One region of the Paenibacillus tritici genome, then DNA from elsewhere that is predicted to be linked to it. Evidence: riboswitches for the same ligand, from Rfam matches in the RefSeq annotation. Region 1 holds a riboswitch; the other holds the start of a gene.
What was found. A riboswitch is a leader RNA that binds a small molecule or an ion and turns the genes downstream of it on or off. The one in region 1 is predicted to bind glycine.

Region 1 (7,727 bases):
GCGGGATACGCAAGGGCATGGCCCCTTTATCTTCAAAAAGAACGGCCTGAATAGCGCCGTTCCCTGGATTGTTAACTTCATCGCCGCCTTACTCTGCCCGCAGCTCAAGCAAGGCATCGCGCAGCTCGGCGGCGCGCTCGAATTGCAGGTTCTTGGCGGCGTCCTTCATCTCCGCCTCCAGACGCTGCATCAGGCTCTGCTTGTCTTTCTTGTTCAGCTTGCCGCCAACGCCGGTAAGGTAATCGGCCTTGGACTCGGCCACCTTCGTCGCCTCGATGATGTCGCGTACCTTCTTGTTAATGGTCGTCGGGGTAATGCCGTGCTGCTCATTATGAGCAATTTGGATCTCACGGCGGCGCTGGGTTTCGCTCATCGCCTTCTCCATGGAATCTGTAATGCGGTCGCCATACAGGATGACACGGCCGTCCGAGTTACGGGCTGCACGGCCAATCGTCTGAATCAGCGAACGCTCGGAGCGGAGGAACCCTTCCTTGTCGGCATCCAGGATAGCGACAAGCGAGACCTCCGGCAGGTCGAGCCCTTCTCTGAGCAGGTTAATCCCGACCAATACATGGAATGTACCCAGCCGCAGATCACGCAGGATTGCCATACGCTCCAGCGTTTTGATGTCCGAGTGCATATAACGCACTTTAATCCCGATTTCCTTAAAGTAATCGGTCAGGTCCTCAGACATCTTCTTCGTAAGCGTTGTAACCAGTACACGCTCATCCCGTTCCACCCGGTCACGGATCTCACTGATCAGATCATCAATCTGCCCCTCGGTAGGGCGCACTTCAATGATCGGGTCAAGCAGACCAGTAGGACGGATAATCTGCTGCACCATAGTATCGCAGTGTTCCATCTCATAAGGTCCCGGTGTAGCGGACACATATATAATCTGGCTCACCTTGTCTTCGAATTCCTCAAATTGCAGCGGCCGGTTATCCAGCGCAGACGGCAGGCGGAACCCGTGCTCCACGAGCACTGTCTTACGCGCACGGTCACCATTATACATCGCCCGGATCTGCGGCAGCGTAGCGTGGGACTCATCAATCACAATCAGCATATCATCCGGGAAATAGTCCATGAGGGTATAGGGAGTGGCGCCCGGCTCACGGAAGGTAAGCGGACCGGAATAGTTCTCGATGCCGGAGCAGAAGCCGACTTCCTTCATCATCTCGATATCATAACGGGTCCGCTGCTCCAGCCGCTGGGCCTCCAGCAGCTTGCCTGCTTCACGCAGTACGGCCAGGCGCTCCTCAAGCTCACGCTCAATATTAACAAGGGCTACACGCATCGTCTCTTCCTGGGTGACAAAGTGGGACGCCGGGAAGATCGCGATATGATCGCGTTCGCCGATCAGTTCACCTGTCAGCACATCTATCTCCGTAATACGTTCTATCTCATCTCCGAACAACTCTACCCGGATCGCATGTTCTCCCTGGGAAGCCGGGAAGATCTCAACCACATCCCCCCGCACACGGAACGTCCCCCGCACGAAGTTGATATCATTACGCTGATACTGGATATCTACGAGCCGGCTCAGAATCTGATTGCGCGGCTTCTCCATCCCTACCCGCAGGGAGAGCAGCAAGCTTCCGTATTCCTTAGGTGAACCGAGGCCATAAATACACGACACACTCGCCACAATAATGACGTCACGGCGTTCAAACAAAGAACTGGTCGCCGAGTGGCGGAGCTTGTCGATTTCTTCATTTATACTGGAATCTTTCTCAATGTAGGTATCGGAGGAAGGAATGTACGCCTCGGGCTGGTAGTAATCGTAGTAACTGACGAAGTAATCAACCGAATTGCTTGGAAAAAACTCTTTGAACTCACTCGCGAGCTGCGCAGCAAGCGTCTTGTTGTGCGCGATGACCAGCGTCGGGCGGTTCAACTTGGAAATTACTTGTGCGATGGTAAAGGTCTTGCCTGTACCTGTCGCTCCCAGCAGCGTCTGGTGCTTCTTGCCCTGCCGGATGCCGTCCACTAACTCTTCTATGGCATGAGGCTGATCGCCCTGGGGTGTATACTCGGACTCCAGTTCAAAAGTCTTCGTACTGACGACAATATCATTCATTTGCCCGTCTCCCCTCTATCGTCTAGAATATATGAATATATTATAATTTTAACCCTAATGAGCCTTCATCCATACCAAGCTGAAAAATATGGAAGATAGGAATGCACGTTCCCGTTTATTATACAGCGTTGCCCAGACTGTTGCAAACCATAATATATAGAAATTTAAGGAGCCTGAATTTATGGATATCACTTCAATAATCGGCCTGGTGGCCGGGATTGCCGCAATGATCGGCGGTTTTCTGTGGGAAGGCGGAAGCCTGTCCGGCCTGCTGCAGCCGAATGCTGCGCTTATTGTCTTCGGCGGCACCCTGGCCGCTATACTTATCGGCTTTCCGGCCTCCAAGCTCCGCAGTGTACCGGCGGCTCTGCGCCTGGCTTTTGGCAGACAGCCGGACACCAGTCAGGAACAGGCGGAAGAGCTGATCTCCATGGCTACAGTCACGCGGCGCGGCGGCGTACTCGCACTGGAGAAACGAGCCGAAGAACATCCCGACACCTTCACCAGAGAAGGGCTGTTTCTGATTGTCGATGGCAATGACCCGGATCAGGTCCGGCAAATCCTGGAGCTTGAAATGGATGCCAAGGAGCTGAAATATGAAGGTTACGCCAAAATTTTTGAAGCGGCCGGCGGCTATGCTCCCACAATGGGGATTATCGGCACCGTTATGGGGCTGATCCGTGTATTGGGCCATTTAACGGACCCTTCCCAGCTGGGTGCCTCCATTGCTGTAGCTTTTACAGCCACGCTCTATGGCGTAGCCAGTGCTAATTTAATCTTTTTACCCATTGCCTCCAAAATTAAATCCCGCAGCCAAAGTGAACTGGGCACCATGGAGATGCTGCTCGTTGGCATCCTGTCCCTGCAGAATGGGGATCACCCGCATCTGGTCCGCAAAAAACTGGCCCCGTTCATTTCAGACGCCGCCCCCAAACGCAGCAGCAATAGCCCGGGGGAACCGCTATGAGACAAAGAAACCGCAGACAGCCCCGCGCCGCAGGCAAGGAGAGCCGGGACCGCTGGATGATTACCTATGCGGATCTGATTACGCTTCTGCTCATTTTCTTCGTGATTCTGTATGCCATGAGCAGTCTGGATTCGCAAAAGTATGCGCTTGTTTCAGGTTCCTTATCGGATACGTTCAAGAGTGGCGGTTCTGTGCTGGAGGGCGGTAATGGAGTTCTAGAAGGCAATAAGGGGAACAGCGGCCAGGCCGTCCCGAACGGACAAGAAGATGACGGCGGAACGCAAGGAGCGGTTTCCGGGGGCGATGGGGAAGGAAGCGCCACAGATTCCGGTGGCAGCTCCGGCGATGGCACCAGCACTGGTACATCCGGGCAAAACAGTGACACTGCCGGACACCAGCCGTCTGCGCGTGAGCTGGCTTTTCGTGAACAGGAAGCGAAGCTGGCGGCTCTAATGGGAGTCATCACCGAATATGTGGAGGAGAATAACCTCGGGGAACAGATCTTTGTGGCAGACAAGCCGCAGGGCATTGCGATCACGCTTAGTGACCGGTTCCTCTTCGATGCGGGCCAAGCCGAGCTGAAATCGCCTGCCTTCCCTGCACTGCGTCAGCTCTCCGGCCTGTTCCGGGGCATCGGCGCCACGGTCAGCATCGAAGGACATACCGATAATGTTCCGGTAACCCTTCGATCGGTCTACACCGACAATTGGGATCTATCCGGCGCCCGCGCACTGTCTGTGCTGCGCTTCTTCCTGGACAACGAGGGGCTTAGCCCCGATACGTTCCAGTACGCCGGTTACGCCGATACCAGACCTGCCTACGATAATACAACCGCCGAAGGACGGCAGAAGAACCGCCGGGTTGAACTGATTGTTCTGCGGCAGCTTCAGGAGGAAGAATAGCACGTAACTGCGCGCGAATCAGCTCAAATACCGGCAGGCGACAGGAGCATATATCCATTTGCTAATATAAGGAGATAGACCGCTATGCAGGATACAAACGGAGCGGCACCGGAGGCCGCAGGTTTTTTCAGGTTTTTGCGGCTGGCAGTTTCTCTGATCACGATCATTATTGCCCAGGGGATGCTTACCCTCTTTGTCGGATTTTTTGCCGCCTTCATGCAGTTCTTCTCCTCCGGTTACTTCTGGGGAGACCTGGCCCGCGTCTATCCGCTGGACAAGCTGATTGCAATTGGCGCTGATTACCTTATTGCCGGAGCTATCTTCGCCCTGGCCTGGTTTGGGGTCTGGTGGATGCTCTACGGCCTGTCCGGGAATGGGCGTATCCGCTGTTTCCCCCTGCTTCTGCTGAGCGCGTATTCGACGTTTCTTCTCCTCTTTTTACAGGTCAATCCGGTTTATAACCCCGACGCCATGATCCCCAGCTCTGCCGGGGAAGCAACATTTATCGTTTGTATGGGGATGTCTGCCGCCGTGCTTTTTCCGTTTTATTCAGCCGGAGTGTATTATTTCGTGCTCAAGCCCGCCACCCGTCCGCAAAAAAGTTACCGTTTCCTGCTGCTGTGCTCTGTATTTTCCGTTGCGGGCCTGGCTCTTCTGCCCTTCCTGTGGCATCTGGCTCCAAACATTTATCCGGGGCTGCTTGGCTTTCCAGAATGATATAAAGACGCAAAAAGACAGACCTCTCACATTAGTGACATCTAATGTAATAAGAGAAGCCTGTCGTATCCAGCCGTTCAGCAACTAAGCTGAACCTTATTCTCCAACCAATTCCTTATAAGCAGCCGCATCCAGCAGGCCGGAAGCCGCCTCGGCGAACTCACCGTCAAGCTCCAGCTCAAAAATCCATCCGCCGCCGTATGGCTGGTCATTGATCAGTTCCGGGCTGGTCTCCAGGGCGTCATTGATCTTGGTGACCGTCCCTGATACCGGTGAATACAGCTCTGACACCGTCTTCACGGATTCGATGCTGCCTACACTGTCGCCTGCGGAGATCGCTGCCCCGACTTCCGGAAATTCTACAAACACGATGTCGCCGAGCAGATGCTGCGCATGATCCGTAATCCCTACACGTACTACACGTCCCTCACCCTGCTGTGCCCATTCATGCTCTTCGCTGTATACCAGGTTGTCCAGCACTTCACTCATTTACAAGCCGCCTCTTTTCCACATTTGGAGTTCTAAATTTAGTTATAGCCTAATTTATTGACTTGCCTAATGTCAATATAACTGACAGTAAAATTTAATTTGTCAACTTTTTGACGTTTTTTTGATTGACAGTATGGAGGGTTACCCGGTTTAATGGAATCAGTAGAATATCATATCGTTTGCGAATGATGGCATAGGGAGAGACTGTCTCACAGGAAGACAGCGCCGAAGGAGTAAGCCCGGGATGGGTGAATCTCTCAGGCAAAAGGACCTTTGCCGGACGCATCTCTGGAGAGCATCCAGGCCTGCCGCGCAGGTCTCACGGATCACCAACGGGGAAACCTGCGCGTTACTGCAGGGTAACTCTCAGGTACAAAGGACAGAGCGAAAGTTCATTTATGCGTGTATGCATAATGGCTTTCGCCTGTCCTTTTTTGTATATAAACAGACCAAGGGAGTGACGAGATGGAGTCTTTGAGAAGAACGCCTTTTTATGACCTCTATTCCGCCTACGCGGAGTCCAGATGCATTGATTTCGGCGGCTGGGAGCTGCCGGTGCAGTTCACAGGAATCGTTAAGGAGCATGAAGCCGTCCGTGAACGGGCCGGATTATTCGATGTCTCCCATATGGGAGAATTCATGGTTACCGGCAGCGGCTCCGAGGCCTTCCTGCAGCTTATGACCACCAATGATGTCAGCCGCCTGGAGGACGGCGCAGCGCAGTATACGCTTATGCTCTATCCGGGCGGCGGAGTGGTTGACGATCTGCTCGTGTACCGGCTGGGCGAGGAGCGTTACATGCTTGTTGTCAATGCCTCCAATATCGACAAGGACTTCCAGTGGCTGCAGGAGCATCTCACACCTGAGTTCAGCGGTGTCAGCATGAAGAATGTCTCTGACGAGACCCTGCTGCTCGCGCTCCAAGGACCGCTGGCGGAGACCATTCTTGCCCAGGTCACGCAGGTCCCGCTCCCGGAGCTTAAGCCCTTCCACTTCATCGAGCAAGCTGAGGTCTGCGGTGTAACTGTCCTGCTCTCCCGCACCGGGTATACCGGTGAAGACGGCTTCGAGCTGTACGCTCCCGCAGCTACAGCGGCTGCTCTCTGGAACGGCCTGCTCGAAGCAGGCGCTCCGCATGGCCTGACTCCTGCCGGACTCGGCGCACGCGATACGCTGCGCTTCGAGGCCAAGCTGCCGCTGTACGGCCAGGAGCTGTCAGCAGACATCACTCCCCTTGAAGCCGGTGTCCAGTTCTTCGTGAAGCTGGACAAAGCTGATTTTATCGGCCGCGCTGCCCTGCTGAAGCAGAAGGAAGCCGGCCTGCCGCGCCGCCTGGTAGGTCTTGAGATGATCGACCGCGGCATCCCCCGCTCCCACTATCCCGTGTATGCGGACGGAGTGAAGATCGGTGAAGTCACGACCGGCACCCAATCCCCGACACTGAAACGGAATCTCGGACTCGCCCTGCTGGATGCTGCCTATACGGAGACCGGCACAGAGGTGTATGTGGAGATCCGCGGCAAGCAGCTTAAGGCTGTTGTCATCAAAGCCCCGTTCTACAAAAAGAGCCAAGGAGTGAAGCCCCAATGAAGCACCGCTATCTGCCCATGACGGAGCAAGACCGTGCAGAAATGATGGAAACTGTAGGCATACAGTCCATTGACGAGCTGTTCGCCGATATTCCGCAGTCTGTCCGCTACCAGGGAACAATGCCGATGTCCGGCGCCCTGGACGAATATGCACTGCTTCGCCATATGAAGGGCCTGGCTGACAAGAATGCCGACTTCGACACCCACACCAGCTTCCTGGGCGCCGGATTGTACGACCACCACGTTCCGGTCGTCATCAACCATGTGATTTCCCGTTCGGAATTCTATACTGCCTACACTCCTTACCAGCCGGAGATCAGCCAGGGGGAGCTTCAGGCGATCTTTGAATTCCAGTCCTATATCTGTGAGCTGACCGGCATGAAGGTTGCCAATGCCAGTATGTATGACGGCGCAACCGCCTTCTCTGAAGCAGCGGTGCTGGCCGCCGGTGCCACCAAACGCAAGAAGCTGATTGTCTCCCGCACGGTTCATCCTGAAGCACGGCAGGTGCTGCGCACCTCCGCCAATGCCTGGGGCCTGCAAATTGTAGAGATCAACTATGCAGACGGTGTGACGGACCTCGCACAGCTGGCCGCCGCAATCGACGGCGATACCGCCGCCGTTCTGGTTCAGTCCCCCAACTTCTTCGGCGGCATTGAGGATCTGCGCGGGATCGAACCGCTGGTCCATGCGGTCAAGGGACTGCTTGTCGTCAGCGCGAATCCGATTGCGCTGGGCGTACTGGAAGCGCCCGGACGGCTTGGCGCCGACATCGTCGTCGGCGATGCGCAGCCGCTCGGAATTGCCGCTTCGCTCGGCGGTCCGACCTGCGGATTCTTCGCCGTTGCCGAGCCGTTAATGCGCCGGATGCCGGGCCGGATCGTCGGCCAGACCGTTGACCGTAACGGTAAGCGCGGCTTCGTCTTGACCCTTCAGGCGCGGGAGCAGCATATCCGCCGCGAGAAGGCGACCTCGAATATCTG
Region 2 (7,727 bases), 490 kb from region 1:
GCTGCTGGATAGGCTTGAACACAAGCCGGCTGAGCAGCGCCAGCAGGATACCTATAATGATAATAATGGCGAAGGGAATAACCTTAATAATTCGCTGGAAGACCGGCAGCTCGTCGAGAATAGACTTCTCATCCAGCAGAATGAAGACATTCAGATTGGAATATTGTGAAGGCTTGTCGATCAGCAGATAATTATTGCCGTTGCTCAGCCGGATTGACTTATCCGCCGGGTGGTCAGGATTGCCCAGCTGGCTGCGGATGAGGGCAAGATCCTCCCCGGCGAATTCGCCCCATAGCAATTTGCCGTCATTGCTGATGATGCCGATCTGTCCGCTGCCTGCTGTTGACTCCAGTTGGGTCAAGGGCTGAGCCAGGGAGTCGATGCTGACCAGTACCCCCATCAGGAGCCGGCCGCTCTTGTCCGGCAGCACCTTGAATAACACCGGCTCCCCGCCGAGGATCACGGTCTCCCACTTCAGGGAGGCCTGGAGATTAGGAGCCTTCAGGCGCGGGGACAGACCGGAGGTAATCATCTCCTTCTCCTGATAATACTCTCTCTGGCTGCTGAGGAATAACTCTTCCCGGTCCTGATGGTATACGAATACACTGCGGATGATAGTGTAATAGCTGACATCGCTATACCACTGGTCCATCAGCTTGCGGATGGACAGGTAATAGTTGACACTGTCCGGGCCGCTGTCGGAGTATAGCTCCAGCAGCATATTTTCATTCGCCGTACGCAGCAGATAATGGCTGGTCTGCTCCAGCAGCTCATCGAGTGTACCTAAGTGAAGGGTTAAGGTGTCTGAAGCGGACTTCGCAACTTTCTCCCGGACAATGTTGGTGGAATAGAGATTGGTGTAAGAGAGAAACAGGAACAGCGGCGTGACCAGCAGCAGGACAAGTGCGCTCACTTTGAATCGCAAGGATAATTTCACAGTTTCACGTTCACCCCTTAGGTACATTTGCGCCCTGGCGGCAGGAAAGGGGAAGGACGTCTGCCGTCCTTCCCCTTAGCCTATTTATTTAGGATTGTTTAGCTTTCCAGGCATCATATTGCTTCTGAACCTCGGCACGGATATCTTCGATTCCGTTGGCCTTCAGCTTCTTATTATATTCCTCAAGCACCTTGTCTACACCCAGACTGCCTGTTTCCAGCAGTGGACGGAATTCCTTGATAATGTTGCTGACCACGGATACCTGTGTTTTGACAGGGTCCGTATTGAAGTTGAAGCCGAACGACTTCACCTTATGGGCGCTCTCGTTATAGGCCTTGAACTTCTCCCATTTATCGGCACTTTCGCCTTCCCACAGGTAGGTTATGGTCTGGTTGCCGAACATCCATTCAATCCCCGGCGCCCAGCCAGTATCGGCGCGGGTAGCAATGCCGTCAGGGAGCTTGATGAAGTTGTCCTTGCCGTCCACCTTGACATACTGCCGTCCTTCCACGCCGAAGTCAATCAGATTAACCAGGTGCGGGTCCGTATGGAGCAGATTGAGCAGCATCATCGTCCGCTCCGGATCAATGGAGGTACGTCCGATCGCCATCATGGAGTTGCTGACGCTGGCGGTGCTGATCTCAGGTTCATTCCCCTTCAGCTTCACCAGCTCAATGCCGGTGGCGATGGAATCTTCCTTGTCGGAATCCGGCTTATCCGAACCGAACTTCATCCAGGTCTTGCCGGCCTTGAAAGCGTCTTCAGTGCTGGTCTTAGTAGTGGCGGCATCCTTGTTGATGTAGCCTTTGCTGAACCAGTCGCCGTAGAGCTTCATCCGGTATATCGCTGTGTCGGACTCCATGGAGCTGATAATCATCTTATCGGTCTTCGTATCCAGAACGATACCGGCAGGAGCGCCTGCAACCAGCTCATAACGGAAGTTTTCCTTCATGCTCTCTTTGGTTTTGTCGAAGTAGCCCAGCGTATCGGAGCCGCTGCCGGAGAGCCAGATCGGCGCAATGGCCGGTTCCTTCTCCTTGATCGTCTGCAGCCATGGCTCCAGATCCTCCAGCGTCTGGATCGAGTTCACATCGAATCCGTATTTATCGACCAGATCCTTCCGGAACATAATCGTATGGCTCTCGCCAATTTCCTTATTGGTGGGAATCGCATATACTTTGCCGTCTACCGTTCCGCCGTCGAGGAAGCGGGGATCGAGTGTCTCCTTGATGCCTTGTCCATATTGGGCTAACAGATCATCAAGCGGCAGGAATGCGCCTTTGGCTACGTTGTTGGCGAAATCCGCCCAGTTAGGGGCAAAGGTCAGATCCACCTGTTCCCCGGATTGGTAAGCCAGCGCCATCTTCTCGGCCCAGGAGGACCAAGGAAGCCCCTGGAAGTCAATCTCGGCGTTAATTTTCTCCTTGAGATATCTATTGATCTCTTCCACAACCGCCTTGGTATCATTCTGCGGGAAATTCCCAACCGTGTAAACGGTTAACTTCCGGAACGTTGAAATATCGGGATTACTGCTGCCTTCTGTTCCTCCGGCGGTAGCGGCTGCTGTCGATTCTGCCTTGGATGGAGCGGAAGCGCCCGAATTGCCCCCGCCGCACCCGGTAATGCCCAGTATCACGGCGGTCAGAGCAGCAAACACCGCGCCAGAGCTTCTTGTTGTTCTCATTTGTATGAACCTCCTCAATGATAATTAGATCATATATTCTAACCGGCATTTACGCCAGAGTCAGACCGGGTTACCCTTTGATGGCCCCTATCGTAAGGCCTTTGGTGAAGTACTTCTGGAAGAAGGGATAGACGAACAGGATCGGGCCAATCGACACCACCACCATGGCCATCCGCAGACTTTCGGTCGGAACCGATTCTTGGACCATCAGGGCTACTCCGCTGCCCGCCAATTGGTTCTTGAAGAACTCTGCCTGACGGATCATCTGGATCATGACATACTGCAAGGAGAACTTGTCCGTGTCATTGATGAAGAGCATGGAGTTGAACCAGTCATTCCAATACGTCAGTGTAGTGAACAGGCCAACGGTGGCGAGAACGGGCAGCGAGATCGGAAGCACCAGCTGGAAGAAGATCCGCCATTCCGATGCCCCGTCCAGTTTGCCGGATTCGATCATCTCTTCCGGGATCGTCTGCTGGAAGAAGGTGCGGGTTATGAAGATATAGAAGGCATTGGACAAGCCGGGCAGAATAAGCGCGACCAGCGAGTCCTTGAGATCCAGATAGTTAACGTACAGCAGGTAGAAGGGGACCAGCCCGCCCGAGAACAGCATGGTAATCAGCAGGTAGAAGTTAAACGTCTTTTTGAAAGGAAAATCCTTCCGGTAGAGCGGATACGCATATAGCGCAATCAGCAGCACGGCCAGAACAGTCCCGATAAGGGTAACGGTCAGGCTGACGCCATACGCTTTAACTAATGTCTCCGAATGCTTGAACAGATATTGGTACGCGGATGCGTCGATATGATCGGGCCAGAATTTGTATCCCTGCAGCGTCAATGTCTTCTCGTTTGTTAAGGAGATGGCAACAATGAGCAGGATCGGCAGGATACACGCCAGGCTGAAGGCGATGAAGAACACATGAAGTATAATCTGGGCGGTGGTAGAGCCCTTGGCGTAAGCGCTGGTTCGGGATGCAGTAGTCATTAGAATCCTCCGTTTCTAGAAAAGAGCCGTATCGCGGTTCAGCTTGCGGGCCAGAGCGTTCGCGCCTATGACCAGGAAGAAGCCGACGATGGACTGGTAGAAGTTCGCCGCTGAGGACATCCCCAGGTCGTTGAGCTGGATCAGGCCCCGGTAGACATAGGTGTCGATGACGTCCGTAGTCGAGCGCAGCGCACCGGAGTCCAGGGTCACATGGTAGAACAGCCCGAAGTCAGAGCGGAAGATGCCGCCCATGTTAAGAATCGTGAGAATCACCATGATCGGCGTAAGCAGCGGCAGGGTAATCTTGGTGATCTGCTTCCATTTGCTGGCGCCGTCCATCACCGCAGCCTCATACAATTCTTCGCTGATGCCGGTGATGGCTGCAAGGTAGATGACACTGCCGATCCCGATGGAATGCCACATCTTGGTGATCCACAGAATGTAAGGCCATGCGTTAGGATGCATATATGCGTTCACCGAGGAGTAGCCGAACATTGGCAGAATATGCTTGACCAGGAAGCCGTACTCCGGGTGCAGGAAGGCATAGACGATGAAGCTGACCACGACCATGGACAGGAAGTTCGGCATAATCATGACGGTCTGGAAGAACTTCGAAGCCAGCTTGTTACGCACCTCATTGATCGCAATCGCCAGCGAGACCGAGAGAATGAGTCCTGAGATAATGAAGACCACATTGTACCCCACGGTGTTGATGGTCACGCGCAGGGCGTCAGAGGTGGCGAAGAGGAACCGGAAGTTATCGAGCCCGGCCCAGGGGCTGCCCATAATGCCGTCAATATAGTTGATATTCTTGAAGGCAATGAATAATCCGAACATCGGAATGTAGCAGTTGATGAAAAAGATAATCGAGGTGGGCAGCAGCATAATCAGCAGCACCCGGTATCTCACGATATTGAGCAGCAACCGGCGGAAGCGGCCCTGCGGCTGCGTATAGGGCGGCTTGGTTAAAGCTTGGGTTCTAGGATTTGTCATAGGTTCTAACCTCACTCTGCTTATTCTGGATGAATTTATTATAGTAGAGACGATGAACGGAATTCTCTCTTGCAAATGACCCTGTTTATTCAAAAATGACCTGTTCCCGCAAAACTCCTGTAGAGCATTGCGACTTTTTTCACAGATCATTACTCACATTGCCGGTAATATGTTAGAATATCAGAACGCATTAACGCTTCACCAATTTAATACATCACACAAGCTATGATTGCTATGGATCACACTATAGCAGGAGCAGCTTCTGGAGAGACTGCGGGGAACCGCAGCGCCGAAGGGTTCACAATCTCAGGCAAAAGGACAGAAGAGTACCGGATTTGTATTTGCCGTGCTGAGGAACCCTCTGCCGGGCAGAAGCTTATTTGGATATTCTTTAGGAACCGGGAGATTGGATGACATCCAGTCTCCTTTTTGTTTTGTTTTGGAGTTACCGGCATAACAGCGTCATATATATTAAGGGGGAAACAGGTATGGCACAGACAGAATTAAAGAGAGAGCTGGCTAACCGGCATGTTCAGCTTATAGCTATCGGCGGCACCATTGGCACAGGGTTGTTCCTGGGCTCAGGCAAAGCGATTCAGCAGGCCGGGCCTTCCATTATGCTCACGTATCTCATCGTGGGAATTGCCGTGTTTTTTGTGATGCGGGCGCTGGGGGAGCTGCTGCTCTCCAAGGCGGGGTATCAGTCTTTTACAGACATTGCTGAGGACTATCTGGGGCCCCGGACGGCGTTCATTACGGGCTGGACCTACTGGTTCTGCTGGATTATGACGGCGATGGCGGATGTGATTGCGGTGGGCGTCTACGTCCAGTATTGGTTCGATATCCCGCAGTGGGTGCCTGCTGTCATCTGCCTGATGATTCTGCTGGGCCTCAATTTGCTGACGGTCAAAAGCTTCGGCGAGCTGGAATTCTGGTTCGCTCTGATTAAGGTAGTTACGATTCTGGCCCTGATCGGCCTGGGGATCATTCTTCTGGTGATCGGGTTCAAGACAGATGCAGGCTCGGTTACAGTCCGCAATCTCTGGGAGCATGGCGGCGTGTTTCCGAACGGGGTGAGGGGCTTCTTATTCTCCTTCCAGATGGTGGTATTCGCTTATGTGGGCGTGGAGCTGGTGGGGGTATCGGCGGCCGAAACAGCTAATCCGGAGAAAAACATTCCGTCAGCCATCAATAAAATCCCTCTGCGGATTCTGTTCTTCTATGTAGGCGCGCTCTTCGTGCTGCTGTGCATTAACCCTTGGACCCAGCTTAGCGCGGCTGAAAGTCCGTTCGTGAGAACCTTCAGTCTGGTGGGAATTCCGATTGCTGCAGGGATTATCAATTTCGTGGTCTTAACCTCGGCGGCCTCTGCCTGCAACAGCGGGATGTTCTCGACCAGCCGGATTCTCTACAATCTGAGCAGACGGAATCAGGCCTCCCCCCAGCTCGGCAAGCTGAACCGGAATCATGTACCTGCGAATTCCCTATTCATTTCTACTATAGTGATCTCTGCCGGGGCACTGCTCAGCAAGCTCATTCCGGGTCAGGCCTTCGGCATCGTGACTACGATCAGTGCCATTTGCTTCATCTGGGTCTGGGGTGTTGTGCTGGTCTGCCATATCAAGTATAAAAGGAACCGCCCGGACTTACATGCCACTTCCAAATTCAAAGCGCCATTCACCCCGGTGATGAACTATGCCGTCCTGACGCTGTTTGCTGCCATTCTTGTGATCATGCTCTTTGCCGATGAGACCCGTCCGGCGCTGCTGTTCACCCCGCTCTGGTTCATTCTGCTGTTCCTCCTGTATTCCATGCGGAGCAAAAAGGAGAAAAAGGAACAGGAAATCAGTATAATCAATACATAAACTGATTTCAGCATGACAAGGGAGCAGCAGCCGCATGAACAAAACAGACCGCATGTTAGCTATCGTACTGGAGCTGCAGCGTAAAGACGTTGTACGGGCAGAGGATTTGGCGGCAGCCTTCGAGACGAGCGTAAGGACGATCTACCGGGATATTCAGGCTCTCAGTGAAGCCGGAGTGCCGGTGATAGGGGCGACGGGTCAGGGATATTCATTAGTGAAGGGGTATTTCCTGCCCCCGGTCAGCTTCACCGCCGAGGAAGCGGTGACCCTGCTGATTGGGACGGACTTCATTGAACAACGGTTCGACGCTCATTACGGGACCCAGGCCTCCGCAGCAGGCAGGAAAATCGAGGCGATTCTGCCGGAGGATGTCCGCGGCAGCGCCTCCCGGATACGCAAGAGCATCCGGCTGCTCACCCCGGGCAAAGAAATCACGCAGGGAACGGAGCAAGTGTACATCGAGCAGATCCGCCGCGCAATCCTGGAGGAGCGGAAGATCAGCTTCGGGTATTGGAAATTCAGGCATGAGGCGGATGGTAGTCACCGGAGTGTCCGCACGGTCAGGCCTTACGGGCTTGTACTGAACAGAGGTGCATGGACACTGGTCGCCTATTGTGAGCTGCGGCAGGAGATCCGTCATTTCCGGTTATCCAGAATGAGCGAGCTTACCGTTCTGGATGACCGGTTTCAGGCGCCTGCGGATTTCGATCTGCACGAGTACCAGCCGGAGGATGACCGCCATGTACACGTGCGTATTTTGGTTCAGCCGGAGATCGCGGGCAAGGCGGCTGAATCGGGTAACTTTTATCTGGAGGCAATGGAGGACCAGGCTGACGGAAGGCTTATGACCTTTCGCGTGCGCCAGCCCGAGGATCTGCTGCAGTGGGTACTCGGCTGGGGGGCAGACGCTGTTGTGCTGGAGCCGGAAGCCTTGCGGAACCGGGTGCGGGATGAAGCTGCGAGGATGTTCAGCCGCTACTGACATCACGTAGTGACCAGGGAAGAATTCATTGTGAGGAGTTACGAACATGAAGCACCGGTTACGCCCATATATGACCCGCCTGACCTCTCTCAGTGAAGCGGAGCAGCAGGCCATACTGGATGAGATTCTGGTTGAGGAATACAGCAAGGGAACCATTCTGCTCAGGCAGGGGGAGGTTCCCGGGAAGTGCTATTTCGTGTTACAAGGCTGCGTGCGGCAGCATAGCGTGGACGTTACAGGCCGCGACATCACCTCTAACTTCTATACAGAGGAGCAGGCCA

Region 2: it holds a riboswitch for glycine, as region 1 does, so the genes downstream of both, KDC22_RS32215 (amino acid permease) here and gcvT (glycine cleavage system aminomethyltransferase GcvT) in region 1, are expected to answer to the same signal.

Annotation. Positions count from the first base shown of each region.
Region 1 is NZ_CP073365.1:7,004,387-7,012,113, forward strand. Features, by position in the region: gene uvrB (excinuclease ABC subunit UvrB) at 89-2,080, opposite strand; gene KDC22_RS30180 (flagellar motor protein) at 2,262-3,047, shown strand; gene KDC22_RS30185 (flagellar motor protein MotB) at 3,044-3,949, shown strand; gene KDC22_RS30190 (hypothetical protein) at 4,034-4,666, shown strand; gene gcvH (glycine cleavage system protein GcvH) at 4,763-5,155, opposite strand; glycine riboswitch at 5,341-5,438, shown strand; glycine riboswitch at 5,442-5,540, shown strand; gene gcvT (glycine cleavage system aminomethyltransferase GcvT) at 5,621-6,745, shown strand; gene gcvPA (aminomethyl-transferring glycine dehydrogenase subunit GcvPA) at 6,742-7,727, shown strand, end outside.
Region 2 is NZ_CP073365.1:7,489,747-7,497,473, reverse strand. Features, by position in the region: gene KDC22_RS32235 (sensor histidine kinase) at 1-913, opposite strand, end outside; gene KDC22_RS32230 (ABC transporter substrate-binding protein) at 1,026-2,621, opposite strand; gene KDC22_RS32225 (carbohydrate ABC transporter permease) at 2,692-3,606, opposite strand; gene KDC22_RS32220 (ABC transporter permease) at 3,622-4,599, opposite strand; glycine riboswitch at 4,852-4,931, shown strand; gene KDC22_RS32215 (amino acid permease) at 5,088-6,464, shown strand; gene KDC22_RS32210 (helix-turn-helix transcriptional regulator) at 6,499-7,446, shown strand; gene KDC22_RS32205 (Crp/Fnr family transcriptional regulator) at 7,493-7,727, shown strand, end outside.